Regions from separate parts of the Paraclostridium dentum genome, predicted to be linked through region 1. Evidence: predicted binding sites of a transcription regulator. Region 1 holds the regulator's gene; the other holds the start of a gene.

Region 1 (15,756 bases):
TTTGCTTTTTTAGGTTTTATACTTTGGGGCTACAGTATTATGGTTGGACAATCCCCATCTATAATAAGAGCTATAGTTTGTAGCTTAATATCTTATTTGGCAGTTTTTGTAGAAAAAAGGTCAGATAGTATAAATAACCTGTCTATTGTAGGTATTTCCTTAATAATAAATAATCCTTATGTGATTTATAATATAAGTTTCCAATTGTCTTTTCTTGCAACATTGTCTATAATATACTTCTATGGTTATATAAATGAAAAAATAAAAGTTAAGACCGTATCTCTTACTTTAGCGGCTAATATATTAACATCTCCAATAGTATATTTATATTTTAAAAATATATCTATTGTATGTATAGTTAGTAATATAGTAGTTGTACCACTTTTAAGTATAATTATATACATTAGCATTTTAAGTGCTATAGTATTGCCGTTTAGTTTAATTTTAACTAAAATAATGGTTGAGATTAACACAAGTATAATTGATTTTATATATATGACATTAGAATTTTTATATAATATAAATGGAAGCTTTATTGAATTTGAAAATTCTAATAAAATTTTAGTTATTGTATATTACATTTTAGTAGGAATTTTTATGATATATAAAGAAATAAAAACGATAAAGGAGCAAAGAAATGAATTACAAGGATATCATCAAGAGCATGAACAACAACGAATTTAAAAATGTATATCTTTTTTATGGAAGAGAGTTTTATTTAATAGAAAATGTAATTAAAACTTGTAAAAAAAGTTTGAATGAAAGTATGATAGATTTTAACCTAGATATCCTTGATGGAAAAGAACTGACATTAGATCAAATTTTAAGCAATGCAGAAACACTTCCATTTATGGATGAGAGGAAAATTTTAATAATAAAAGATTTTGAATTACTAAAGGGAAAGAAAAAAAACTTTTCAGATAGTGATGAAAGTGAGCTTATAGAATATATTGAAAAAGTACCCAACACAACGGTTATAGTTTTCTTAGTATATGGAGATGTAGACAAACGAAAAAGTTTAGTTAAAAAAATTAACAAAGTTGGAATAGTTAATCACTGTGATAAGTTAAGTGATATGGATTTATTCAAATGGGTAAAGAATAGATTCAAGCAAAATGAAGTATATATAAATGATTCTGAAATCATGTATTTTATAGAGCAAGAAGGATATAGAGATAAAAACAGTGAAAAGACATTATCTGATTTAGAAAATGAAATAAATAAAATAGCTTCATTTGTAGGTAAAGGAAATAATGTAACTAAAGTTATTATTGATAAATTATCTCAAAAGAAAGTTGAAAATGATATATTTAAACTGATTGATGAGATTGGAAATAAAAATTCATCACATGCAATGAAAATAGTAACGGATATGATTTTAGAAGGTGAATCTGTTCTTGGTATATTTGCTATGGTTTCAAAGCAATTTAAATTAGTCATGCAGGCAAGGCAATTACAAAATCAAGGGTATTCATCTAAAGTTATAGCTGAAAAATTATCAGCACATCCATTTGTAGTTACGAAGGCATTAAAGCAAGGTAGACTATTTGCTGATGAAGCTGTAGTTGATATGTTGAATTTTATATTAGAAAGTGATTTTAAAATAAAGAATGGACTAATGAAAGATAATTTAGCGGTAGAGATACTTGTAAGCAAGTATTGTCAGTAAGGAATTGTTCAAATAGATTTAATATGTAGTTAGTTTTAGTATTATTTAAAAATTTATCCATATGAAACTTTGAAGATAATTAAAGTATAGGGTAAATTCTTAAATAATACTTAGCTATTTTACTATTAATCTAGAATTTGGATAATTCCTTATTTTTATGCGTAGTTTTAAATTAAATAGAAAAAGACCCTTGATTAAAATCAAGGGTCAATATCTATTTTAAACGGGAATTAAGCGTTCATTCCGTTTAACTTTTGAGCTAACTTAGCTACTTTTCTAGCTGCAGCGTTCTTGTGTATAGTTCCTTTAGAAGCTACTTGAGATATTCTCTTTTGAGCGTATTGGAATCTAGCAGCAGCCTCTTCTCTGTTTCCTGCAGTAACAGCCTCTTCGAACTTTCTTATTGCAGTTTTTATTTGAGATTTTCTAGCTCTGTTTAAAGCAGTTTTCTTCTCGATAACTTTTATTCTTTTCTTTGCTGATTTTATGTTTGCCATCTGGTTCACCCCCTCGTGAGTAGTTTATATTATTCATCGTCAACATATTAGATTTTAACAGAAATAAATCTAAAAATCAAGGATAATTATTATTAACTTTTTTAATATCTTTCCATTTGACTTTTTAGATTATAACCCAAATCAAAATATTTTACAACCTACAAATTAATTATTCTAAAAAAAATTAAATTAAATTTATTTGGTTATAAAATTATAAAATTTGTTAACAATGTTTAGTATGATTAAATTTAAACTTTTAAAATGGAGGAAGTTTTATGATAAGTTTAAGAACTGATTTAGCTCTAGAAGCTAGAGAAATATATGAACAAGGTAATGATGGAAGTAATATACCTGGAGTTAAAATAGATACAAAAGAATTAGATGATTGTATTGTAACTAAAGTTGAAGTATTAGATGAGCAAGGATCTCAAATTATGAACAAGGGGATAGGGATTTACACGACTATAGAAAGTAAGTTAATGAAATATGATGATGATGAATCTAGAGAGCAGGTAACTGAATATTTAAAAGATGAACTAATAGATATACTTGGAACTGATAAAACTAAAAAGACGTTAGTTATAGGGCTTGGTAACTGGAATATAACATCAGATGCATTAGGACCGAAAGCTGTTTCTAAAACTCTAGTAACTAGACATATATTTAAAAACTACAACAAAGAATATGATGATGATTTTACAGAAGTTGCAGGTCTTAGTCCCGGAGTAATGGGAATTACAGGTATAGAGACAAGCGAGATAGTAAAATCAATAGTTGATATGATAAAGCCTGATAGAGTTATAGCAATAGATGCCCTAGCTTCAAGAAAAATGGAAAGAGTAAACTCTACGATACAAATTTCAACAGCTGGAATTTCACCTGGAGGAGGGGTTGGTAATAAACGAAAAGCATTAAATAAAGACTATTTAGGGGTAGATGTAATAGCGATAGGAGTGCCAACAGTAGTTGATGCGGCAACATTAACTAGTGATGTACTTGACCTTGCAATTGATAATCTTATGGAACAATCCAAAGAAAGCAAAGATTTTTACAACATGTTAAAAGAGTTAAAAGAAGAAGAAAAATATCATTTTATAAGAGAATCACTAGAACCATATGATAAGAATTTAATAGTTACACCAAAAGATATAGATGATACGATTGAAAATCTAGCAGTAATAATAAGCGAAGGCTTAAATAGATCGCTTCATCCTGGGAGAATTGTAAATTAAGGAGGATATAATATGAGAAGAAAAATTGCTAGTTTGAGCATTTTAACCTGTGTTATATGTGGGTTATGTTTTAAGACATCGTATGCACTAAATGAAGATGAGTTTTTAAAATTTCTTATAAATACAAGTTATCCAGAGACTAAGGTAGATACACCTAAATCTGAAAATGAAAAGGAAGCAAGTAAAGCACAAAATAAATCAGAAAAAAAATCTACAAATAAAGAAGATGAATTCGTAAAGATGTATGTAGGAGAAGATAATGTTCCTAAAGTTGAGGATTCATCGAAAAAAGAAAAAACTACAGAGACAGCATCTACAAGTAGCAAATATGTAGATAATGTATTAGCGACAAAAGATCAGCCTCAAATTCTTATATATCATACTCATGGAGGAGAAACGTATGTAAATTCTCCAACTGGAAACTATCACTCTTATGATAAAGAAAATGCTACCCTTGAAATTGGAGCACTTTTAACTCAAGAATTAGATAAAAGAGGAAGATCTGTAGTTCACAATACGACTTACCATGATATGCCAGAGTTTACAGGGGCATATAGTAGAAGCTTAAAAACTATAGAAACAATGCAGGCAAAATATAAAAGCATTGATGTAATAATAGATTTACATAGAGATGGTAGAGATATAGCAAGTGAAAAAGCTAAAAAAGATTTCCATGATGCATGTACAACTAAAATAAATGGAGAAAATGTTGCTAAATTTTTATTTGTTGTAGGTGAAAAAAGTGAGAACTATTCTAAAAATTTACAATTAGCAAAAGAAATTACAGCATTTGCTGAAAGTAAATACCCAGGAATAACAAGACCAGTAGTTAAAAAGCCAAAAGCCAAATTCAATCAATATAAGTCAGACAAGCCATTGTTACTAGAAGTAGGAGGAAATGCAAATACTATAGAAGAAGCTCAAGCATCAGTTAAGTATATTGCAGAAGTAATAGATGAATTTTTAAAAGAAAAAGGTATGTAGGATAGAACTATGAGCCGAGCAGAACGTAAAAAAGAGGAAAAGATTAAAAAGCTATCTAGAAGGCCTATATATAGAGGGATATTTATATTAACTATGGTTTGTGTAATAAGTGGATGCATGTTTTTAATAGATAAAGAGGCTACACTTATGATAGGAAAGATAGAGAAGTACAACATAGAAGTGTTTATAGAAAACTTAAATGGTTCATTTATGAAAACTGTAAAAGATGTAGAAGAAAAAATAAGCAAACTTAATAATTTAAGATAAATTAGGGTTATCGATACGATAGCCCTAATATTATTTTAAGAACCTTTGTTTAAATTGTTGTATCAATATTTACATAATTGCGGATATATTATAAAATAAAAGTTATGATAATAATAAAAAGGAGGAATAAAAGGTGGACAGCAAACAAAGTAGAACGAGAAATTTTAGTATAATAGCGCATATAGACCATGGAAAGTCTACCTTAGCAGATAGATTAATTCAACATACAGGACTTGTTAGTGAAAGAGAGATGAAAGATCAGTTACTAGATAACATGGATCTTGAAAGAGAAAGAGGAATCACTATAAAGCTTCAAAATATTAGATTAGTTTATAAGGCTAAGGACGGACAAGAGTATTACTTAAACTTAATAGATACTCCAGGACATGTAGACTTCAACTATGAGGTTTCAAGAAGTTTAGCAGCTTGTGAAGGGGCATTACTTGTAGTAGATGCAGCTCAAGGTGTTGAAGCTCAGACATTAGCAAATGTCTATCTAGCAATAGATCAAGATTTAGAAATATTACCAGTTATAAATAAAATAGATTTACCAAGTGCAAGACCAGATGAAATAAAAACAGAAATAGAAGATATAATAGGGCTTGATGCAAGTGAAGCTCCACTTATATCAGCTAAAAGTGGATTAAACATAGAAGATGTACTAGAAGCTATAGTTAAAAATGTTCCAGCACCACAAGGTGATAAAGAAGCTCCTTTAAAAGCATTAATATTTGACTCATATTATGATGCATATAAAGGGGTTGTAGCATACGTTAGAGTATATGAGGGAACAGTTAAAAAAGGTATGACTATAAAAATGATGAACACTAATAAAAAGTTTGAAGTAACTGAAGTTGGTGTTATGGCTCCAGGACAAAGAGAGTTAGATGAGTTAAGTGCTGGAGATGTTGGATACATTGCAGCTAGTATAAAAGATATAAGAAGTTGTTGTGTCGGAGATACAATAACTGATGCTAACAACCCAACTGAAAATCCAATGCCAGGATATAAAAAGGCTACTCCAATGGTTTATTGTGGTATATACCCAGGTGAAGGAGAAAAGTACGAAAACGTAAGAGATGCTTTAGAGAAGCTACAAGTTAATGATGCAGCTCTTGAATTTGAAGCTGAAAGTTCAGCAGCATTAGGATTTGGATTTAGATGTGGATTCTTAGGACTATTACATATGGAGATAATCCAGGAGAGATTAGAAAGAGAATTCGATTTAGACATAATAACTACAGCACCATCTGTTATATATAAAGTAACAAAAACTGATGGGGAATTAGTTATGGTACAAAATCCAGCTAACTTACCAGAACGTGATGAGATACAAATGATAGAAGAGCCTATGGTAAAAGGTGATATAATAGTTCCTAAAGACTATGTAGGTACAGTTATGGAACTTTGCCAAGAGAGACGTGGAGATATGATAAATATGGAATACATAGATGAAAAAAGAGTAATGCTTCACTATGATCTTCCACTTAATGAAGTTGTTTATGATTTCTTTGATGCTCTAAAGTCTAGAACAAGAGGATATGGATCATTAGATTACGAGTTAAAGGATTATGTTCCTTCTAAGCTTGTAAAATTAGATATATTAATAAACAAAGAACAAGTTGACGCACTTAGCTTTATAGTTCATGAAAGTAAAGCTTACTCAAGAGGGAAGTCAATGTGTGAAAAATTAAAAGGTGAAATACCTAGACATCAATTCCCAGTACCTATACAAGCTGCAGTTGGTAATAAGGTAATGGCTAGAGAAACTATAAGTGCACTTAGAAAAGACGTTCTTGCTAAGTGTTACGGTGGAGATATATCACGTAAAAAGAAACTTCTTGAAAAACAAAAAGAAGGTAAGAAACGTATGAGACAAATTGGATCTGTAGAAGTTCCACAAAAAGCGTTCATGTCTGTACTAAAATTAGATAGCTAATTATTATAAAATGAAGGGAATTTTCCCTTCATTTTTTTTGTAGAAATAATCAAAAAATGTAGAAAATTTAGTATAAAAACTAATTAAAATTTAATAAAATAATGAGGTAATGGTTATCCTAAATTATAAAATAAATGAATTTATTTAAAGTACTATAAAAAAAAAAATAAAAGTGTCGAAATGTATTGTTATTTATAAAAAAATGTAGTAATATTCATATTGGACATTTTAATAAAGCAGAAATATAAGGAGGAAAACGATGAGCAACAAAGGACTTCAAAAAACTTTAGGTTTTTCGGCAGCGCTTTCTACAGTTGTTGGTATGGTTATAGGTGGAGGGGTATTCTTTAAACCTCAAGCTATATATTCAGCAACAGGTGGAGCACCAGGATTAGGTATGTTAGCATGGGTTATAGCTGGGGTTATAACAATAGCAGCTGGACTTACAGCAGCAGAGGTATCTGCAGCAATACCAAAAACTGGTGGTATGATGATATATATCAAAGAGATATATGGAGACAGATTAGGATTTTTAACAGGGTGGATGCAAGCGGTATTATTCTTCCCGGCGACAGCAGCAGCATTAGGTGTAATATTTGCTCAACAAGCAGCTACTTTAATAGGTCAAAGTGAGACTAATATGGCAGTTGTATTACCAATAGCATTAGGAATTATATTATTTTTAGCAGTTTTAAACACAGTAGGATCTAAATTAGGTGGAACAATACAAACTGTAGCAACTATATGTAAATTAATACCATTAGCTGTTATAATAGTATTCGGATTTATAAATGGATCAGGAGATAACTCAATAACAACTCCATTCATAGGTGAAAACTTATCTATGGGAGCTGTTTTAGGTCAAGTTTTAATAGCAGCATTATTCGCATATGATGGATGGATAAATGTTGGATCTATAGCAGGAGAAATGAAAAACCCAGGTAAAGATTTACCAAAAGCTATAGTTGGTGGTTTATCAATAGTTATGGCTGTTTATGTAGTTATAAACTTAGCTTACTTATGGGTTGTACCAGCTAGTGAAATGGCAACAGTAAGTGCCCCAGCATCATTAGTTGCAGAAAGAATATTTGGACCAATGGGTGGTAAAATAGTAACAGTTGGTATATTAATATCTGTATTCGGTGGATTAAATGGATACTTATTAACTGGACCTAGAGTATCTTACGCATTAGCTTGTGAAGGTACATTACCAGGAAGTAAAGCATTATGTAAGTTAAATAAAGGTGGAGTTCCAGCAAATGCAATATTCTTAATGGCAATACTTGCTTGTTTATATGCATTATCAGGACAATTCAACTTATTAACAGATTTAACAATATTCATAATATGGGTATTCTATGTATTAACTTTCATAGGAGTAATGAAGTTAAGAAAAGATCAACCAAACTTAGAAAGACCATACAGAGTGCCTTTATACCCAATAATACCATTAATAGCAATAGCTGGTGGATTATTCGTTATAGTTAACCAATTAATGAATAATACTTTAGTAGCTGCTGGTGGATTAATAGTTACGGCTATAGGGTTACCAGTTTATTCAGTAATGTCAAAAAAACAAAAAAATAATTAATTAATTATTTAAAAATAGATAAAAAAGAGATAGTAATTTTACTATCTCTTTTTTGTGCTTAAGAAAATTATTACGTGGTTTATATAGAAGTTCAATAAAGTAATATTTTATTTGAATTTTAGATTAATAAGATTAGAATAGTTATGTTTTGAGGTATAATATATATAATTATATTTAAATATTAAGGAGTAATTATGTTAGGACTATATATACATGTGCCGTTTTGCGCGCAAAAATGTTATTACTGTGATTTTAACTCGTATAAAATTAATAGTAATCAAAAGAAAGAATATCTAATAAATATAGAAAGAGAAATGAAATTTTATAAAGGTGAATTTAAGGACAAGTGTTTTGATACAGTATTCTTTGGAGGAGGAACTCCAAGTATTTTAACTGTAGATGAACTGAAAGAACTTGTTAATCATATAAATGAGAATTTTAATATAAAAAAAGACGCAGAAATAACTATTGAATGTAATCCAGGAACAATAAATAGAGAAAAGCTTGAAGCTATGAAAAAAATGGGTATAAATAGATTGAGTATAGGACTTCAAGCTACTCAAAATTATCATTTAAAATCTATAGGAAGAATACATACATATGAAGAATTTGAGAAAAACTATTACGATGCATTAGATATAGGATTTAAAAATATAAATATAGATTTAATGTATGCGCTTCCAAACCAAAAAACTCAAGAATGGAAAGATACATTGGATAAAATTATAAAGTTAAATCCGTCACACATATCTGCGTATTCACTTATATTGGAAGAGGGAACGAAGTTATATGATATGTATCAAAATAAGGAATTTGAATTACTAGATGAAGATACAGATATAAATATGTATAACTATACAATAGATATTTTAAAAAGACATGGATATAACCAGTATGAAATATCTAATTATTCAAAAGAAGATTTAGAATGTAAACATAATATTATATATTGGAAGTGTGACAACTATTTAGGGTTAGGGCCAGGAGCGTCAGGATTTATAGGGGATACTAGATATTCAAATATAGAAGACATATGTGAATACAATAAGTGTATTACGCAAAATATAAGGCCTGTTAGTGAAGAAATAGAATTAACAAAAAAAGATAAGATAGAGGAATTTATATTTATGGGACTTAGAATGAATGAAGGGATAAATATAGATGTATTTAAAGAAAGATTTGATACAGATTTTTATGATATATATCAAGAAGTCATGGATAAGCTTATAAAAAGAGAGCTTGTTAGATTTGACGGAAAAAACATTTCTCTAACTCAAAAAGGAAGAGAAATTTCTAATAGTGTGTTCATAGAATTTTTAAATTAATCAAAAAGTGTTGACAAAGCAAATTTAAAGTGATATAAAATATATATAATCTTTTAGCACTCCAACTAAATGAGTGCTAACAAAAGAGGAGGCTTTGGATTATATGGAATTAAATGAAAGAAAACTAAATATCCTTAAAGCTATTGTTAAAGATTATATAGAAACTGCAGAAGCTGTAGGGTCTAGAACTCTTTCTAAAAAGTATGAGTTAGGAGTTAGTGCAGCCACTATAAGAAATGAAATGGCTGACCTAGAAGAATTAGGATATTTGATTCAACCTCATACCTCCTCAGGGAGAATTCCTTCAGAAAAAGGATATAAGTTATATGTTGACTCTTTAATGAGTACATGTGAATTAAATGATATTGAAAAACATTTAATAGAAGAGTCAATAAACCAAAACATGAATTATATGAAAGATTTGATACATGAAACATCTAAGTTGATATCTAGGTTAACTAATTATACAACTATAGCTGTTACTAAAAATACATCAAATATTCAAGTTATAAAACATGTTCAATTGGTTGGATTAGATGAAAAAAGTATGGTTTTAATAATAGTTACAGAAAAAGGGCAAATAAAAAATACTATTATATCAACCAATATACAGATTGATCAATCTAAACTTAATTTAATTTCTGATAATCTTACTAAGAAGCTTTCAGGAAAAAATATAACTGAAATTGATGAAGATTTTCTAAATTATATAAAATATGAAATAACAGAAAACTCTTTATTTATTGATAAGCTTATTGATGCTCTAAACTTCGATTTTGAAGAAAGCAATACAGCAATATCTTTAAGCGGGGCAACTAATATATTCAATTTCCCAGAATTTAGTGATGTTGTTAGAGCTAAAACATTTCTAAATATGCTGGAAGAGAAAGATAATATATCTAGTATGCTTAAATCTAAAGGAATACAAAAAGAAAACCTAAATATAATTATCGGAAGCGATAATGAATGTGAGGTAGCTCAAGATTGTAGTATTATAACTGCAACTTACAATATAGATAAAAATGTAGTAGGTAAAATAAGCTTGATAGGTCCAACAAGGATGGATTATTCAAAAGTATACTCTATATTAAATTACATGGGACTACTACTAAACAAAAAATAGTTAGGGGTGTAAGTTTTGGAAAACAATATACAAGAAGAATTACAAGAAGATATAAAAGATAATGCATCAGAGGAAGTAGAAGAAGTTATCGAAGAAGCTATAGAAGAGGCTACTGAAGCTAAAGAAGTAGATGAAGCTGATGAGAAAGATAGCAAGATAGAAGAACTTACAGATACTCTTCAAAGACTTCAAGCAGAGTACGCAAACTATAGAAGAAGAACTCAACAAGAGAAAGAAACTATGGGTGTATTTGCTAATGAGAAAATATTAAATGAATTAATACCTGTTATGGATAACATGGAAAGAGCTATGGATGCTTGTACAGATAAAGAAGATAACATGTATAAAGGCATAGATATGGTGCAAAAACAATTAAAAGCTACATTTGAAAAATTCGGACTAGAAGAAATAGAAGCTGAAGGTCAAGAATTTGATCCAAACCTACACTTAGCAGTTATGCAAGAATCAGTAGATGGAACACCAGCAAACCAAGTGGTTATGGTTTTACAAAAAGGGTATAAATTAAGTACAAAGGTGCTAAGACCATCAATGGTTAAAGTATCTTGCTAACATAGAATAAAAAAATAAAATTGAATTAATATCAATTAACATATAAATTTTTAAGGAGGATATTAAAATGGGAAAAATAATAGGAATTGACTTAGGAACAACAAACTCTTGTGTTGCAGTATTAGAAGGTGGAGAACCTCAAATAATAGCAAATAGCGAAGGAATGAGAACTACACCATCAGTAGTTGCATTTACAAAAGATGGAGAAAGAATAGTAGGAGAGCCTGCTAAAAGACAAGCAGTTACTAATGCAGATAGAACAATAATATCTATAAAAACTCACATGGGAACTGATTACAAAGTTAATATAGATGGAAAAGATTATAGTCCACAAGAAATATCAGCTATAACATTACAAAAATTAAAATCAGATGCTGAAAGCTACTTAGGGCAACCTGTAACTGAAGCTGTTATAACAGTTCCAGCATACTTTACAGATGCTCAAAGACAAGCAACTAAAGATGCAGGTAGAATAGCAGGACTTGATGTTAAGAGAATAATAAATGAGCCAACTGCAGCTGCACTTGCTTACGGTATGGATAAATTAGATCAAGAAAAGAAAATATTAGTATTTGACTTAGGTGGAGGAACATTTGACGTATCTGTACTAGAAATAGGAGATGGAACTTTTGAAGTTTTAGCTACTGCTGGTAACAACAGATTAGGTGGAGATGACTTTGACCAAGTTATAATAGATTACTTAGCTGAAGAATTCAAAAAATCTGAAGGTGTAGATTTAAGAAATGATAAAATGGCTCTTCAAAGATTAAAAGAAGCTGCTGAGAAAGCTAAAAAAGAATTATCTTCAACAATGAGTACAAATATAAACTTACCTTTCATAACAGCTACAGCTGAAGGACCAAAACATCTTAACATAGATTTATCAAGAGCTAAGTTTGATGAGTTAACAGCAAGCTTAGTAGAAAAAACTATGGAACCAACTAGAAGAGCATTACAAGATGCTGGACTTTCAACTTCTGATATAGATGATGTATTATTAGTAGGAGGATCTACAAGAATACCAGCTGTTCAAGAAGCTGTTAAGAAATTCATAGGAAAAGAACCTCACAAAGGTATAAACCCAGATGAATGTGTTGCTGCAGGTGCTGCTATACAAGGTGGAGTTTTAGCTGGAGATGTTAAAGATTTATTACTTCTAGACGTTACTCCATTATCTTTAGGAATAGAAACTATGGGTAATGTAATGACTAAGATAATAGAAAGAAATACAACAATACCAACTAAAAAATCTCAAGTATTCTCAACTGCTGCAGATAACCAAACTGCTGTTGATATACATGTTTTACAAGGTGAAAGAAGTATGTCTTTCGACAACACTACTTTAGGTAGATTCCAATTAACTGATATACCACCAGCTCCAAGAGGGATACCTCAAATAGAAGTTACTTTTGATATAGATGCTAACGGTATAGTACACGTTACAGCTAAAGATTTAGGAACAGGAAAAGAGCAAAAGGTAACTATAACTTCAGGAACTAACTTAAGTGAAGAAGAAATACAAGCAAAAGTTAAAGAAGCTGAGATGAATGCTGAAGCAGATAAACAAAAGAAAGAAAAAATAGAAGCATTAAATCAAACTGAAGCTACTATATACCAAATGGAAAAAACTTTAGCTGATGCTGGAGATAAAGTTGATGCTAATGCTAAATCTGAAGTTGAAGCAGAAATAGCTAAATTAAAAGAATTAAAAGCTAAAGAAGACGTTACAGCTGAAGAATTAAATAAAGCTTTAGAAGAATTAAACAAAAAGTTCCACAAAATAGCTGAGCAAATGTACCAACAAACTGCTCAAGATCAACAAGCACAAGGTGGAGCTGAAGAAGAAGCTAAACAAGATGACAATGTAGTAGATGCTGATTTCAGAGAAGTAGATGATCAAAAATAGTATTTGAAAATCAACGTTACTTGTATATAATAAATATATAAAATTAATAATAGCTTGTAGACGTCTACAAGCTATTGTTATGTGATACGAAGGTGGTGGCAAGCGTGGCTAAAAGAGACTATTATGAAGTATTAGGTGTCGACAAAGGTGCTGATGCACAAACGTTAAAAAAAGCATACAGAAAACTTGCAATGAAATATCATCCAGATAGAAACCCAGATGATAAAGAAGCAGAAGCAAAGTTTAAAGAAGTAAACGAAGCATATGAAGTATTATCAGATGATACAAAAAGATCTAATTATGATCAATTTGGTCATGATGGTGTAAATGGAGGCTTCGGAGGACAAGGCGGATTTGGAGGCTTTAACGGTGGAGCTGGAGGCTTTGAAGATATATTCGGAGATATATTTGGTGATATGTTCGGAGGCGGTTTTGGCGGAGGAAGACCTAGAAGAAGAGGTCCTGAACGTGGAGCTGACATAAAACAAACTGTAACTATTACATTTGAAGAAGCTGCATTTGGAGTTAAAAAATCTATAAAGATAAATAGAACTGAAGAGTGTAGTGAATGTCACGGAAGCGGCGCAAAAGATGGAACATCTAAAAAAACTTGTCCAACATGTAACGGTTCTGGAGAGGTTAGAACAGCTCAAAGAACACCATTTGGAAATATAATGAGTACTAGAACTTGTTCTACATGTAACGGAGAAGGAGAAGTTTTAGAATCACCATGTCCTAAATGTAGTGGAAATGGAAAGATTAGAAAAACTAAAACTATAGAAGTTGATATACCAGCAGGTATAGATAATGATCAAATAATTAAGTTAAGTGGTCAAGGTGACTTAGGATCAAAAGGTGGACCTAGGGGAGACTTATATATAATAGTAAATGTTAAGCCTCATACATTATTTACAAGAGATGGATATGATGTATACTTTGAATTACCTATAACATTTGTTCAAGCTGCACTTGGAGACGAAATAGAAGTTCCTACTTTAGATGGTAAAGTAATGTATAATGTTCCAGCAGGAACTCAAACAGGAACAGTATTTAGATTAAGAGAAAAAGGTATATCAAAAATGAGAGGGAATGCAAGAGGTGATCAATATGTTAAGGTTACAGTTGAAATTCCTAAAAAATTAAATGATAATCAAAAAGAACTTCTAAAAGCATTTGCAGAGTCTTGTGGAGATGAAGTTCATGAAAAAAAGAAGACTTTCGGACAAAAGATAGAAGACTTTTTTAAAGGAAAATAAAAGTATAAGATAAAATGAACTCTAATTAGAGTTCATTTTTTGATGTATAAAAAAACTCTATACAGTTAAATAGATTTTATTGAAAATATCTATAAAGTGAAGAGTTAGTTGACTATGTTATTTTGTTTATATAACATTTAAAGAGGGGGGATTTTTATGAAAAAATTATTTGATAGCTTAATATTCAAACTCATATTAGCTGTCTTTTTAGGTCTATTAATTGGACTTTATTCACCAAAATCTTTTATGAATGTTATAGTAACATTAAAGTATATTTTAGGTCAGGTAATTTTCTTTGCAGTTCCTTTAATAATAATAGGATTTATAGCTCCATCTATTGCAAAACTTAAAACCAATGCTTCTAAACTCTTAGGATATGCTATAACTTTTGCTTACATATCTTCTATCGGAGCAGCTACATTTTCTGCTATTTTCGGATATATGTTAATTCCAAAATTATCAATACAATCAACTACAGACACCTTAAGAGAATTACCATCTCTTATATTTCAATTAGACATTCCTCAAATTATGCCTGTTATGAGTGCTTTATTTTTATCAATAATATTAGGTCTTGCAACTGCTTGGACAAAGGCAGATTTATTTGAAAAATTACTAGATCAATTTCAAGATATAGTTCTTAGTTTAGTAAAAAAAATAGTAATTCCATTGCTTCCAATTTTTATTGCAACTACATTTGCAACATTAGCTTATGAAGGGTCTATAACAAATCAATTACCAGTATTTATGAAAGTAATCATTATAGTTCTTATAGGGCATTTTATATGGCTTGCATTTTTATATGCTTTAAGTGGGTTTATGTCGGGGAAAAATCCTATGGAAGTATTAAAACACTATGGACCTGCATACTTAACTGCTGTAGGAAGTATGTCTTCAGCGGCAACTTTGCCTGTTTCAATTGAATGTGCGAAAAAATCCAAAGTTTTAAGAAAAGATATTTTAAATTTCTCAATACCATTATTTTCAAATATACATTTATGTGGATCAGTTTTAACAGAAGTATTTTTCGTTATGGTAGTTTCACAAATTCTTTATGGTAAGTTGCCAGATGTATCATCGATGATATTATTCATAGTTTTACTTGGTATATTTGCTATAGGTGCTCCAGGAGTTCCAGGAGGAACAGTTATGGCATCACTTGGATTAATAACTAGTGTATTAGGATTTAATGAGACAGGAACGGCTCTTATTTTAACTATATTTGCTCTTCAAGATAGCTTTGGAACAGCTTGTAATGTAACTGCTGATGGGGCATTAACGCTTATGCTTACTGGAGTAGCAAGTAAGAAAAATATAAAAGAGGAAATCGAAGAAAAATCAATATAAGGTTAATATATAAGGCTATGAACATTAAATTTATAGCCTTATTTTTGTGT
Region 2 (15,756 bases), 410 kb from region 1:
TCAATTGTCATTTGCAATAGGTGGAAAACTTGTATATATAGTTAGTGGAAGTCTAAGTAGTGTAAATTATGGAATAGATGAAGGTAAAAAAGAGTTGAAGGACAAAGATGTAATTCAATCTTTAGTAATGCCTCATGTAGATAAAAAAATAATAAAACATTTAATAGGGAGAGGATAGCCATGAGTATAAATGAAATTATAATCTATTTAATGGTAGCATTTATGGTATTGGGTGCTATAGATAAGTGTATAGGCAATAAATTTGGTTTAGGCGAACAATTTGAAGAAGGTATTGTGGCTATGGGGTCACTTGCAGTTGCAATGGTAGGAGTTATATGTCTAGCTCCAGTGTTAGCAGATGTATTAAGACCTATAGTAGTTCCAATCTTTGATATGTTAGGAGCTGACCCAGCTATGTTTGCAGGTTCTATACTAGCAAATGATATGGGGGGAGCGCCTCTAGCAATGGAACTTGCAAAAGATCCAAATGCAGGATTGTTTGGAGGACTTATAGTTGGAGCTATGATGGGGCCAACTATAGTATTTATAATACCGGTAGCACTTGGAATAATTGATAAAAATGACCAAAAATTCTTAGCTACAGGAATTCTTGCAGGTATAATAACTATACCTATAGGAGCATTTGTAGGAGGATTAGTTGCAGGATTTGATGTAATGATGATAATTAGAAACTTAATTCCTATAATAATATTTGCAGCAATAATAGCTTTAGGATTATTAAAGTTTGAAAGTGCAATGATAAAAGGGTTTACTTATTTTGGTAAAGGGGTTGTTATAGTAATAACTTTAGGACTTGCAGCTGCAATAGTTGAAGCTTTAACTGGAATTGTTGTAATACCAGGTATGAATCCTATTAGTGACGGAATAGAAATTGTTGGAGATATAGCTATAGTTTTAGCAGGAGCATTCCCACTAGTATTTGTTATAACTAAAGTTTTCAATAAGCCACTAATGGCTTTAGGTAAAGTTTTAGGCATGAATGATATAGCTGCAGCTGGATTAGTAGCAAGTTTAGCTAACTGTATACCTATGTTTGGTATGATGAAAGATATGGATGATAGAGGTAAAATCATAAATGTAGCATTTGCGGTATCTGCAGCATTTGTATTTGGAGATCATTTAGGATTTACTGCTGGATTTAATGCTGACATGATAGCACCTATGATAGTTGCTAAGTTAGTAGGAGGAATTACTGCAGTTATTTTAGCTATGGCATTAGCAAACAAAATGTTAAAAAAGGAGAATGCTTAAGATGGATATCAAGAATCTAGATAAATCTATGTTAGAACAATTAGTAAGACAAATTATACAAGAAAAGATAAATGGTAGCGATAACAGCGTTGACTTTTTAAGAGATAAGGATGAAAGTGGAGTGATTTCTATAAAACTTCCAACTGTAAAAGTTGATGAATCAAATAGATTAGATACAGGGAATCCAAGTGATGTAGTGTATACTAAAGATTTATTTACATTAGAAGAAAGTCCTAGATTAGGATGTGGAATAATGGAGATGAAAGAAACTACATTTGATTGGACATTAAATTATGATGAAGTAGATTATGTAATAGAAGGAACATTAGATATTATAATAAATGGAAAAACGGTATCAGCATCTGCAGGAGAATTAATATTAATACCAAAAGGTAGTAGTATACAATTCTCAGTTAAGGATTATGCTAGATTTATATATGTAACTTATCCTGCTGATTGGGCTTCACAAAATTAAATTAGATTTAGAAACTAATATTCAAAATACTATATAGGTGAAGGATACAATATAAGTTTTGCTTCCAAAGCTGGAAAGATGCTTTAAAGGTCGCTAAAACTTACATTGTACCCTTCTCTATTTTGTATTATTTTAATTTATATTTCAAACTCTGCTATTTTAGTTACTGCTACGTAAATTTTAGATATAGCATACCAAGTAGCAAAATCAACGTTTCCACTTTGGGTCATTCTAAATATTTCTTGGAATTTACGCACACTTTCTTGTGTTTTTGGACCGTAAATACCATCAGCATCAACTTTAGGTAAAGCAGGATAAGCATTGGCTATAGCGTTTAATTGATTTTGTATAGTTTTAACTGGTTCGCCTGTAGACCAAAGTGTAAGTGTATATCCAGGGAATGAAGAAGGAACTCCTTTTATCATATCTGTACCTTGAAGTCCTATGTCTTGGCCATAATAATATCTTAAAATTTCATCAAATTTATAACCTTGATCTCCTAGGTACTTACTTCCCCATTGAGTCATTTTTCCAGGGCATTGAGTTTGAATTCCATCACAGTATTGAGCTAAAAGTGGTTGAGGATTTCCTTTTGGTCTTTGAATATAGACATTAAATATATTATCAACAACAACACTTATAGTATCAAAAATATTTCTATTGTATATAAATTTATGGTCATAGGCTGTAGTAGATGTAATTGTAAAATCATATCCCATATTTCTGTACCATTCAGTATAGACCCTATTTAAAGTAAATGAAACTATAGCTACTACATTTGCATATATTGTTTCTGTTGGCCATGTAGCGTATATCTCAGAACTTGCAACGTTTTTAATATAATCTCTAAATGGAATCCAATAATTAGGTGCATTTTTATCACTTGGCATACCATCATGAACTATTATATATTCTGGAACTACAACATTAGGTAAAACATATGGAACCGGTTTTAAATCATCTTCAAATATTTTAGGTTGATAATTTCCGTATAATACGTTGTCGCCGATTTTATAAATTTTTTTATTTGTAGTAGTAAAAGCAGATATTTTTGAAAGTGAGATGTTTTGAATTGCTTCTACAAGAGGAAGTATCTGAACTCCTTGTATTACAACGCTTTGATAACCATCTTTAGATATTGTGAGTATATAAGTACTATAAGCCCTAGGAGAATTAGGAACTTGAGAGTAAATAAAATTTGGAGCATCTAATGATACTTTTTTTACCATCCCAGATGAATTGGTAATTAGATTTTTATAAATGTATTTACTTTTAGTGCTTCCTTCTTTAGGCATTGCACATATATTTATAGAAACTCCTTCAATTGGGAAGTTTGTAATTTCATCAGTTACTTTAATTGTCAATAATCCTTTATACAAAAAAATCCCCCCTAAATAATCTATTAATTTATATGTATGAATAAAATATTTAAAGTGTACCATTTGTAGTATTAAGTTAACTTTATGATAAAAATAGAATAAATTAAAAAATGTAAAAATTTTGAAAAACAGAAGGTAAAAAGGGACTCTATGTAGAATTATTATACATGAAGTACATTTAAGTAAAGGCAGGGAGAACTTTATTAATGAAAAAAAAACGGGGAATGAAAAAATATATTTTTATATTCATATTTATTTTTATAATCTTTTTCCAAATGTTTAATTATAGGGTGGACGCATATGAAAAAGAATCTAGAGGATTTAATGTTTTGGTATTAAACTCATATAATCAAGGGCATCACTGGGAAGCAGCTATAATGGATGGGCTCAAATCTTATTCTAAAAAAAATCCTGATGAGGGTATAAACTTTAAAATCGAGTATCTAGATTTTAGAAACAATTATAATGATGAATACATAGAGTCATTAAAACACATGTTAAATGAAAAGTACCCAAGAGGAAGTATAGATGCTATATACACTGTAAATGATGAATCTTTTGAAGTGTTTAATAAAGAAGTTTTAAATCAAAATAGCAGTTTTTATAAAATTCCCTTAGTATTTAGTGGGGTAGATGGGAAATTAGATATAAGCAAAGAAGAAAAAAAATATATGGCAGGGATATATCATGGTGACGATAGTTTAAGTTTAATGAACTTGGTATATTCACTTAATCAAAAAACTCAAAATATAAATTTAATAGTTGAAAAGTCTAAGTATGGAGAATCTGTGAAAAGCGAAATTAATAAACTGATAGATACTTATTTAAACAATCAAATAGATATAAATTACATACAAAGTAACTATACTGAAGATCTAATAGATAAATTAAAAAAGTCAGATAATAAACCAGATACTATAAACATTATAGCTGGTGAATTTCAGTGCAAAAAATCAAGTGGATATGTAGAACCTAAGGATTTAATAGATGATATTAAAAAGTATAGTAGTGAACCTATATATTCAAATGACCAGACTTATTTATATTCAGGTATTCTTGGAGGACATGTAGATATAGGTCAAGAACAAGCAAAGATTATTTGTGATATGATAGTTAAAATAAAAAATAGAATACCTATTGAAAAGATTGAAAATGAGGTAGAGCCAGGTGCAAAGGCATATGTTGATTATAAGAGTATATATGAATATGATATAGATCCTTTTGATGTAGGAACAAGTGTAAATTTAATAAATAAAGGACCATATGAGGTACTAGCTCCAAGATGGATGAAACATTTATTACTTACTTTGCTTGTATTATTTTTGATGTCTATTGTATTTGTTGCTAAAGCAGCTTCAAGATATAGAAAAGATATTAAAAAGCAACAAGAAGATGAAGAAAAAGCAAAGGAACGTGAAAAATTGAAGTCTGACTTCATAGTTAATTTAAGTCATGAGTTAAGAACACCTATAAATATAATATTGGGCACAACTAAACTTTTAGAATGCAATATATCTAAGGGGAAAATTGAAGAAGAAGATATTATAGATAAACTAGAAAATATAAATCAAAACTCATACAGATTATTAAAAATATCAAATAACATAATAGACATGACAAAAGCTGAGTGCGGAATGCTTAGTCTAAATTTAGAAAATTGTAATATAGTTAGTGTAATCGAGGATGTTTTTGAATCAAGTATTGAATTTGCCAAAATAAAAAATATAGGTATGATATTTGATACAAAATATGAAGAAATAAATACTGCTGTGGATGTTTATCAAATACAAAGGGTAGTATTAAATCTTTTATCAAATGCAATTAAATTTACAAATGAAAATGGAGTTGTAGATTTATCAATTTATAAGGATGAAGAGGACATTATTATAGAAGTAAAAGATAATGGAGTAGGAATACCCGATAATAAGTTAAACTATATATTCCAAAGATTCTACCAAGTGGAAAATTTATACACTAGAAAAAACGAAGGCAGTGGAATTGGACTTTGTATATCCAAAGAAATAGTAGAAATTCATGGTGGTAAGATAGAGATAGAAAGCAAAATAGGAGAGGGATCCTTGTTTAGAATTATTCTTCCTATAAAAATAGATGAAAGTTTAGCAGAATATGATCCTTCAAATTATATAGAGACAAACAAAATTGTGAATTTGGAGCTATCAGATATTTAAATAAAGCGTAAAAAAAGAAGCTATAAAAATAGCTTCTTTTTTTATGTTATTCATTTATCTTCATTATAAACTTAACTTTTCCATCCATATCCTTATTAAGGCCAGAGAAGTTATTATAATCTTTAGATAGTTTAACTATTTCATCTTTTACATCTACTAAACCTTGTATATCGGATAATTTAGTATTTCCTTCTTGATAGATTTTATCTAGCCCATCTTTCTTTAATTTATTAACACCTTTATATAATTCATTAGATCCTTTTGCTAGGTCATTTGTTCCTTTTAAAAGTTTGCTTGAATTATCATTTAAAGTTTTAGTACCACTAACTAAGCTTTTACTACCTTGAGATAGTTGGTTAGTACCTTTGCTTAACTCACTAGTTCCTGCAGCCAACTTTTTACTACCATCTTCAAGTTTATTAGTAGCGGCTGATAATTGTTTTGAACTACTACTTAAAGTTGAACCGGCATCTATTAAAGATTTGAAATTAGAGCTAAAACTATTTGAACCAGATTTTAAGTTTTCTAGTCCAGCACTTAAGTTATTAGCCCCACTTACAGCACTGCCCATTCCATCTTTTAAACTATTTAGGCCACCCCTTTGACCTTCAGAAACTTGACTTAAAGAACCTGCTAATCCTCTTAATTGATTAGCAACTTCTGGATTAGATTCATCTAAAGACCCAGCTATATTGTTTAATCCTCCAGCAACTTGGTCTATATTATTTGTAGAGGCTATTAAGCTATCTACACCAGAAGCTCCATTAGAAAGTCCAGAACTAAGTGCATTAGCACCGTCACTAGCACTATTAATTCCATTGTTAATAGCTGAGTAAGCGTCATAAAGCTTATTAGTATTTCCTACAAAAGATTCAACACCATTAGAAAACTTACCTTGAGAATCATTTAGCTGACTAAGGCCACTACTTACGCTTTTTGCACCGTTATCTAAAGATGGAGCTGATTGATTTAATTTATCTATACCACTACTTAAATCCTTAGATCCTTTATCCAAAGATTTTACACCCTGATCAAATTTGGCAAAATTAGTGTTTAGTTCATTGTTTCCGTCCAATAATTTTTTAGATCCATCTAATAAATCATCTCCGCCTTTTCTTAAATCATTTAAAGATTTAGATAAATCATCTAACGTAGAGTTTTTATCAATTCCTTTAAGTTCTGGAATTTTTGGAGTTGCCATGACCATTATATTAGGCATTTTAAATTTATTAGCATTTCCTTCAATAACTAGTGTGTCTTCTAATTCTAAATAATCTTCTATATCTTTACTTAAGTCTAAGCTTTCTTTTAAACCAGGGAAAGATGCAAATGTTACACTAGATTTTTTACCATCATCTAGAAGTTCTCCACTATTTATTTTTATATTTTTAAAATTATCTCTTTCAAATAAAACTTCAGTAGCTGTTAAAAATGGTACATACATATCTCTATTTTTACCATTTACTTTACGGATTTTCTTTTCATTATTTTTAAGATCTATAGTTATTTTAAATTTACCTGATTTTCCATCAATTTCTTTAGCACTAACTTTTTTGCCATTTAATTCATATTGAATATCTACATCAATAGGGAGTTTTTTAGAACTCTCTCCTTGGTAGTATAAATCCTCTTTATTGACATTCCACTCAACTGAATCATCATTTATTACAGGTTTTTCATCACCTTTTACATTTTTTATATTTTTAAGATTACTAGAATCAGTAAATTTTCCAAGTTTTTCATCGCTGTTTATCCAAGTAGAAACAATAGTTTTTTCAACGCTACCATTATTATTTAATATGGCATATACAGTTTCTTCTTTTTTTACATCTGCAAAGCAAATCCCAGTATTTAAAAATATCATAAGTGTAGTTAAAGTAGCTATTGAAGCCTTTGGTAAATTAATTCTTTTCATCCTTATATATCCCCCTTGTTTAAATTTTTAGGTTGTGGAGTAACAAACCCTTTACTAGTTTTTATTATAAATTTATGGCAAACTAATAAAATTGCAGGAAGCATAAAAATGATTATAAACATACTTATGATAGCTCCTCTTGCCATAAGTGAACATAATGCACTTATCATTTCTAGTTTAGAAATAAGTCCAACACCTATTGTAGCGGAGAAGAATGATAAAGCACTTGTTACTATTGATCTTGCACTACTTTGTATTGAAGCTGTCATAGCTTCAAACTTATTATCATTTACAGCCAATTCTTCTTTAAACCTAGAAGTTAAAAGTATTGCATAGTCAACGGTTGCACCCAGTTGAATAGTACCTATTACTATTGATGCGATAAAAGGTTCTACAGTACCTGTATAGTAAGGTATTCCAAGGTTTATAAATATAGCTGACTCAATGGCTAAAACTAATAAAATAGGTAGAGAAAGTGATTTAAATACTATTGCTATAATTACAAATATAGCTATTATAGATACTAAACTTACTTTCTTAAAATCTGTGTCAGCAATTTTTATAAGGTCATCAGTTAAAGGTGCTTCTCCTCCAACTAGACCATCTCTGTCATACTTATGAACTATGTTATTTAGTTTATCTATTTGAACACCAGCTTCATCTGTTGCAGCTCGATACTCTGAATTTACTATGAGTTGTTCGTATCCACCAGACTTAACTGAACTTATTAAATCATTTGGAAGTATATCTTCAACTATTGCAGGACCTATTACTTTTTCAAGTGCAACAACTGAATTTATTCCATCTAAATTCTCAATTTCTTTAATCATTTGGTCAACTTTATAAGAATCAAGTGAATCTTTAACCAAAATTATATTTGTACTATTCATTTTGTAGTCATCTTTTAATTTGTTTGTAGAAACTATAGATGGTAAATCATCAGGTAAAGATTCGTCTAGGTTGTAATAAACTTTTGCATTTGATGAACCTATTACAGATGGTATAAACATCAATAAAAATAAAACTACTAATAATTTGTAATGTTTAACAACTATTTTTGATGATTTTTTAAATGTAGGTAAAATTGGTTTGTGTTTGTATTTATGAATTTGCTTATCAAAGATTAGTATAAGAGCAGGAAGTATAGTAACTGTACATATAACTCCTAGTAAAACCCCTTTTGCCATAACTAAGCCCATATCCATTCCAAGGGCTAAATCCATTGCACAAAGAGCTAAAAATCCTGCTATTGTAGTTAAGGAACTACCAAATACTGCTGTTGTGGTATTTGAAATAGCTATTGCCATTGCATCTATATGACTATCATATCTGGATCTTTCTTCATCATACCTGTGAAGTAAGAATATGGAGTAGTCCATGGTAACTCCCAGTTGTAATACAGCACTTAGTGCCTTGGTTAAATAAGAAATTTCACCAAATATTATATTACTACCGAAGTTATAGATTATAGCAAATCCTATACTAAGTAAAAATATAAATGGAGTAACATATGAATCCATTGTAAAACTTAAAACTATTAATGTAAGTATTACAGCAACTACTACATATAGTGGAGTTTCTTTATCTGAAATGTCTTTAGTGTCTTTTATGATACTTGCCATACCACTTAGAAATGCTTGCTTTCCTGTAACTTTTCTTATTTCTTCTACAGCATTTAATGTTTTAAGAGCTGCAGAACCTTCTTCTAATTTAATAACCATGAGAGTTGAATTTTCGGTATACAATAAGTCTGTTACATCTTTTGGTAGAAGTTCTCTAGGTACTGATAAATCTACAACATCATCAACCCACAAAACATCTTTTACACCTTCAACTTTAGTTAATTTTTCTTTGAGCTTAGCTACATCTTTATCTTCCATGTTTTCAACTATTAACATAGCCAAAGATCCGCAATCAAACTCGTCTTTAAGAATTTTTTCTGCCTGAGTTGTCGATAAATTATCTGGTAAATAACTTAAGATATCATAGTTTATGTCTGTGTTTAAAAAGCCAATTGCTGATGGAACTAATAATAGTATAGCTATTACTAAAATTAACTTACTTTTTTTAGCTATTTGTTTTGACAATCCCCTCATCTAAAGTTTACCCCCCTCTAAAATATTTAGGCATGCCCAAATTTGTTTACAAAATAGATTGTATGAGTAGTACAACCTATATGTCAAGTATATTTATGTTTTTTATTATTTCATTAATTTCTATGTTATTAGTTGAATCTTTAGTGTCTAAAATAATTTGAATTACTTTTTCTTGGCTTATATTTAATAGTAAAAGCCTAGTTTTTATTGTACTTTCAATAATTTCATCTAGTGTTAAGTTGATATCATTTTTATAAAATCTACGCAAAAGTTCATCTTCACCAGCTGAACCAATTACAATGCTTAGACTTATGTCCTTTTCTTTAAAATCAAAATTTAACTCTCTTAGATTAGCTTTTAATATTTCACCTAGAGTTTTAAGATATTCCTTTCTCACTGAGTCTATTTCAGATGCTTCTATGTAAACTCTAAATAAAGATTTATTAGTTGCTATAGTCTTTATGTATATATATTGGGTTATAGCATAACTAAGCAGAGGATCTATAGACTCACTATTTGATCTCTTTGTATGAAAATAAATTCTTTCGATCAAATTTTTATAAAGATATAAAACAATATCTTCTTTTTTCTTGAAATAATAATATAAATGACCTCTACCTAAATTACAGACTTGTGCTATTTGCCTTATTGTTGTTTTTGTATACCCCTGTTGAATAAAAAGCTTAGATGCTTCTATTATTATCGTATTTCTAATGTCATCCTTGTGTTCAAACTCCATATTGATCACCCCTTTAATTTTGTTTATAGTATCATTTTAACAACATTTTTTTGATTTGTAATCTATTTTAAAAAAATTAGCACTCTAGTATTGACAGTGCTAACAAAGATGATAAAATAATAAATGTAGGGGGATTTACTTTATCCCAATTTTATTTAATAAAGATAAATTTAAGGAGGAGATAAATATGGAAAATAAAAAAGGAAACATATCAATACATACAGAAAACATATTTCCTATAATAAAAAAGTGGTTATATTCTGATAAGGATATATTTGTAAGAGAACTTATAAGTAATGGTTGTGATGCAATAAATAAATATAAAAAATTAGTATCACTAGGGGAAATAGAAAATAAACAAGAGCAAGATTATAAAATTAATGTAACAATAGACAAAGATAATTCAACTCTTATATTTGAAGACAATGGAATCGGGATGACTGAAGAAGAGGTTGAAAAATATATAAATCAAGTTGCATTTTCAGGAGCTGAAGACTTTGTAAATAAATATAAAGATAAAATGAGCGAAGAAAATGATATTATTGGACACTTTGGATTAGGGTTTTATTCAGCATTTATGGTATCTAGCAAAGTTCAAATAGATACTTTATCATATAAAGAAGGTGCTCAAGCTGTAAAATGGGTAAGTGAAGGTCAAACAGAATATGAACTTTCAGCAAGTGAAGATAGAAAATCAAGAGGTACTACTATAACTTTATTTTTAGCTGATGATAGCAAAGAGTTTTTAGAAGAGTACACAGTAAGAAGTATAATAGATAAATATTGTTCATTCTTACCTGTAAATATTTATTTAGATGTTAAAGATAGCTCTAAAGAAAAAGATGAAAATAGTGAAAATGAAATAAAACCATTAAATGATACTTATCCTTTATGGTTAAAATCTCCAAAAGATTGTACAGATGAAGAATATAAAGAGTTTTATAGAAAAGTGTTTAATACCTTTGATGAACCATTATTCTGGATACATCTAAACGTAGATTATCCATTTAATTTAAAAGGAATATTATATTTCCCTAAATTAAAAAATGAATTTGAACTTATAGAAGGTAAAGTTAAATTATATAATAACCAAGTTTTCGTTGCAGATAACATAAAAGAAGTTATACCGGAGTTCTTATTATTACTGAAAGGTGTAATAGATTGCCCAGACTTACCATTAAATGTATCTAGAAGTTTCTTACAAAATGATAAAGATGTAAGTAAAATATCTAAGCATATAATTAAAAAAGTTGCAGATAAACTAAAATCACTTTATAAAAATGAAAGAGACAACTTTGAAAAATTCTGGGATGATATACAAGTATTTATTAAGTTTGGATGCTTAAAAGACGAAGGATTCTATGATAAGATAAAAGATATTTTATTATTTAAAGATATAAATTCAAACTATATTACACTTAATGATTACTTAGAAAAATGTAAGGAAAAACATGAAAATAAAGTATTCTATGTAAGTGATGAAGAACAGCAATCACAATATATTAAGTTATTTAAAGATTATGATTTAGATGCAGTTATACTAGACTCTAGTATAGATAATCACTTTATATCTTTTATAGAATTTAAAAACCAAGGAGTTACATTTAATAGAATAGATGCAGATTTATCAGATGTATTAAAAGACAAAAATGAAGAGGAAAACAAAGAAAATAAAACAGAAATAGAAAATTTATTCAAAGAATATGTTAAAGATAAAGTAAAAGATTATTCTGTAGAAAGCTTAAAGAGCGAGGATACTACAGCTATAATATTAGTATCTGAACAATCTAGAAGAATGGCTGAAATGAAATCACAATTTGCAGGAATGGATCTAGGAATGAGTTTTGAAGAAGAAAAAACTTTAGTTATAAATGACAATAGTCCTATAATTAAAAAGTTAGTATCTTTAAAAGACGATGAAAGTAAAAAAGATCAAATAGAGTTAATATGTAATCAAATTGTAGATGTTGCATTGCTTGCAAATAAAGAATTAGACGCTAAGGAATTAGATGAATTTATAAGTAGAAACAATAAACTTATGAATATGTTAATAGGGTTATAGGGATAAGGGAGTATTAATATGTTTTGCTACACAAGCTGAAAAGATGCTTGAAATGTAGCTAAAACATATTAATACTCCTTACTTATGTTACAATTTTTTATTTATAAGATAAGTTTCAATAAGCAGTAGTGCTATTGAAGCTATGGTTGAGATTATAAAGTTTATAAAGCTAGTAGAACATATTAATACTCCAACTACCATAAAGATAAATCCATTTGCTTTGATTTTAATATTAAAAGTAGGTAATCCATCATATTTTTCAAGTGCAGATAATAAAAGGCCATAACCTATGAAACATATACCTATAACCAATCTTAGACCTACTAATTTGGTAAACATATTTAACACATCCTCATTAGAGATAATTTAAATGGTAGTTATTTTATTATATGCGTGGGTGAAAATAAATTGAATATTAACAGTAATAATTGGTGTGAAAATTTGGAAGGTTCCGAAAATAGATTGATATATATATACAAAAATGGTATATTTGAATTGTAAAAACACAATGTTTGTAAAATAACAGAAAAGTATGGGGGACATGATTATGAAAAAATTATTATCAGTATGTTTTATGCTTATATTATCAGTTATAACATTAATTGGATACCTAAACCAAAAAAGAAAGAATAAAACTGTTTAAGCTCCATAGATACAATATAGTATTTCTATAGTGTATTACGCTGAATATTAAAATGAAATTAGTATAAAAGGGTTCATTATTATATTAAAATACAAGCTAAAAGCTTTGGTGTATTTTGAATATAATAATGAACCCTTATTAGTTATAATTTATCAGATTGATTTTACATATTTTTATTATTTTTTTCTTGTTTTTTTATTTTATTTTCAACTACTTTGCCGACTGAAAACTTTACTATAGCGTATAAAGCAATAGCAATAATAGCACAAAGCATACCTTGTTTTGGATTAGTCCATAATAATAGTACCCCTACAGATAAGCATATAAAACCATTTATAGATCCATTTATCTGGTCTTTAGAATAAAAGAAAGGAAGTCCTTTGTACTTCTCTATTCCGGAAACTATAAGCCCATAAGCTATAAATAATAATCCTAGAATAGCTCTTATTCCAATTTCAGTACCAATCATTAAAAAACCCCCTAAAAAATCATATTTACTATAATCGTAATCAGTTTACAATAAAAAAGTCAAGTAACAAAATTTTATACTAATTTTTGGGTATTGTTTGATAATATAAATTTAGGGTAATATTAATATAGTTTAAACACGGGAAACTTGAGGAGAGAAATGATTTTGAGAAACAATATGAAAAAAATATTTATATATGTATTAGTTATAACATTTATATCTTTGGGAGTGATAGCTATAGATGGTATATATGATAATATATACACCATTAAATTGATAAACACTGAAAATGAAAAAATGGTAGGGGATTTATCTGAAAAAGATATAAATGAATATGAAGGTAAAATAAAAAATGAGTTGAGAAATGAGCTTAATCAAAAGCTTATGAAAAATAAAAAAAATATAAAAAATAGTTATTATGCTCTGGGGAAAATAGAGTCATTGAAAAAAAACTATAAACAATCAAATTACTACTTAATAAAATCTATTGGATATATGGAAAATAAAAATAGTGAGGTAGATTTTAAAATATATAGAAACTTATCATTTAATGCTATTCGTACAAATGACATTAATCAATTTAAAAAATACTTTAAAGAAGCTAAAAAAATTGCAACTAAATCAAATTTAACTGATGAACTATCAAATTTTTACTTTTCACTAGCAAGGATGAATTTAAGATATAAAGGAAGCATGTACGATAGTATTGATTTAATGAAAAAAGCTATAGAATTAGAAAGCACAGATAAAACAAAAATGGCAGAATATAATTTTTTGGCATCTTTATATAGGTCTAGCGGGCAATTTAGCTTATCATTAACTTATGTTATGGAGGGTTGGAAAATTGCATATGAGAATAAAGACTATGAAAATATGTGTAAAGCAATTATAAATTTAGGCGAAAATTATTATGTTCAAGAAAATTATAAAAAAGCCGCATATGTATACGAGTCAATTCTTAAGGATGATAAGTTTAAAGCAAATGATAAAAATTTATCAGTTATAGGATATTTAATGGAGTCGTATTTCAAATTAAATGAAAATGAGAAAGCAGAACAATTAAAATCTAGATATGAAGATATTGCAAATGAATTAGAACCTAGTGAAAAAAATAAAGAATTAATATGGCTTTATATGGTTTACTCAAATGTTAAACTAGAGCAAAATAATCTAAAAATATCTGGGGAATATTTAGATAAAGCTAAGAAATTGTATAATGAAAATTCTTTAAATGCTTATCCTAATTCAGACTTGTATTTAAAAAAATTAGAGATTGGAAATGATTATAAAGGTGATTCAAATATCACATACTCACAAACTCTAGAAAGTTATAATGAATTATTAAATGAAATTATAAAAAGAGGAATAAAATCAGATATATATATAACTGTATTAAAAGATATAATCAGTTTAACAGAAGAACACAATGATTATAAAAATATTATAAAGTATAATAAAATTTTAGATGAATACGAAAATAAATCTGAAAATGTAGAATCTACAGATACAATATTTTTTGAGTTACAAGCTAAAATATATAAAGAAAGCCAAAAAGCTCAAAATCTTAAATTATTATTTTCTATAATTTTATTAGCATTAATTTCTATACTCGCACTTATAGTAGCTATAAAAAATAGCAAGATAAATAGGCTAAATAAAGATTTAGAAGAAATTTCTATAAAAGATCCTTTAACGGAGGTATATAATAAAAGACACTTTTACAATGTATTAGAAAAGCTTTCAGATGATGAAAAAGAAATTACATTTATAATGATAGACATTGATTTTTTTAAAAATTTCAATGATAATTATGGCCATTTAAAAGGCGATGAAGTATTAAAAAAAGTAGCTAAAATACTTGAAAATACATTTAGTCAAGATTATGTATTTAGATATGGAGGAGAAGAGTTTGCTATTGTATCCGAAAAAAGTTTAAAGGAAAGTTTATTGCTAATAAGTATATTAAGAGACAAATTATACAAAGAAAATATAAAACATGAATTTTCTGCAGTTAGTGATAGAGTGACTATTAGTATAGGAATTGAGTGTAGTAAAATAAGTTCTAAAGAAGATGTAGAAAAGATTATAATAGATGCGGATGAAAGATTATACAAATCCAAGATAAATGGAAGAAATAGATATACTTGCTTTTAAAATATCGTATTTCCGAGGAAATTTCGATATTGAAATTGTTGTAAATTGAAAAAAATTAAATTTAAATTGGGATTTCTAAGTACTATTATAAATAAATGAAAAAGTATAAGTTAAAATAGGTCAGGCAACTTTTGTTGCCTGACTTTTTTTCACTTGATAAATTGCAATTATAAAGAATATGTATAACTTATAAAATTTAGTTATACAAAACTGGGTGTTCTTTGAGTGGAAAAAAGCTTTTTAAGCAACGGACGAAGTCGTTGGCGACATGATCGAAGAGAATTTTTCATGAAAAATTTAACAATAAAATTCTAATATGTTTGAAGATTTCAAACAAAAAGAAAATTTATAATTAATTTGTAA

Evidence for each region. The regulator HrcA, encoded in region 1, represses chaperone genes, less so after heat shock. The targets are predictions, from matches to a motif close to TTAGCACTCNNNNNNNNNGAGTGCTAA.
Region 2: a site for HrcA is predicted at 10,142-10,168, ahead of htpG (molecular chaperone HtpG). Genes of this name have one in related genera too.

The regions. Positions count from the first base shown of each region.
Region 1 covers NZ_CP183813.1:572,244-587,999, forward strand. Annotated here, with positions in the region: gene ACN6I1_RS02510 (ComEC/Rec2 family competence protein) at 1-684, shown strand, start outside; gene holA (DNA polymerase III subunit delta) at 638-1,669, shown strand; gene rpsT (30S ribosomal protein S20) at 1,900-2,166, opposite strand; gene gpr (GPR endopeptidase) at 2,442-3,398, shown strand; gene spoIIP (stage II sporulation protein P) at 3,411-4,382, shown strand; gene ACN6I1_RS02535 (hypothetical protein) at 4,392-4,649, shown strand; gene lepA (translation elongation factor 4) at 4,783-6,588, shown strand; gene ACN6I1_RS02545 (APC family permease) at 6,848-8,179, shown strand; gene hemW (radical SAM family heme chaperone HemW) at 8,374-9,504, shown strand; gene hrcA (heat-inducible transcriptional repressor HrcA) at 9,608-10,627, shown strand; gene grpE (nucleotide exchange factor GrpE) at 10,643-11,197, shown strand; gene dnaK (molecular chaperone DnaK) at 11,265-13,103, shown strand; gene dnaJ (molecular chaperone DnaJ) at 13,208-14,359, shown strand; gene ACN6I1_RS02575 (dicarboxylate/amino acid:cation symporter) at 14,516-15,706, shown strand.
Region 2 covers NZ_CP183813.1:977,742-993,497, forward strand. Annotated here, with positions in the region: gene ACN6I1_RS04345 (BMC domain-containing protein) at 1-178, shown strand, start outside; gene eutH (ethanolamine utilization protein EutH) at 181-1,272, shown strand; gene ACN6I1_RS04355 (cupin domain-containing protein) at 1,274-1,747, shown strand; gene ACN6I1_RS04360 (peptidoglycan-binding protein) at 1,885-3,126, opposite strand; gene ACN6I1_RS04365 (ATP-binding protein) at 3,333-5,315, shown strand; gene ACN6I1_RS04370 (hypothetical protein) at 5,362-7,230, opposite strand; gene ACN6I1_RS04375 (efflux RND transporter permease subunit) at 7,233-9,326, opposite strand; gene ACN6I1_RS04380 (TetR/AcrR family transcriptional regulator) at 9,403-10,065, opposite strand; gene htpG (molecular chaperone HtpG) at 10,253-12,127, shown strand; gene ACN6I1_RS04390 (hypothetical protein) at 12,215-12,466, opposite strand; gene ACN6I1_RS04395 (hypothetical protein) at 12,934-13,239, opposite strand; gene ACN6I1_RS04400 (diguanylate cyclase) at 13,405-15,393, shown strand.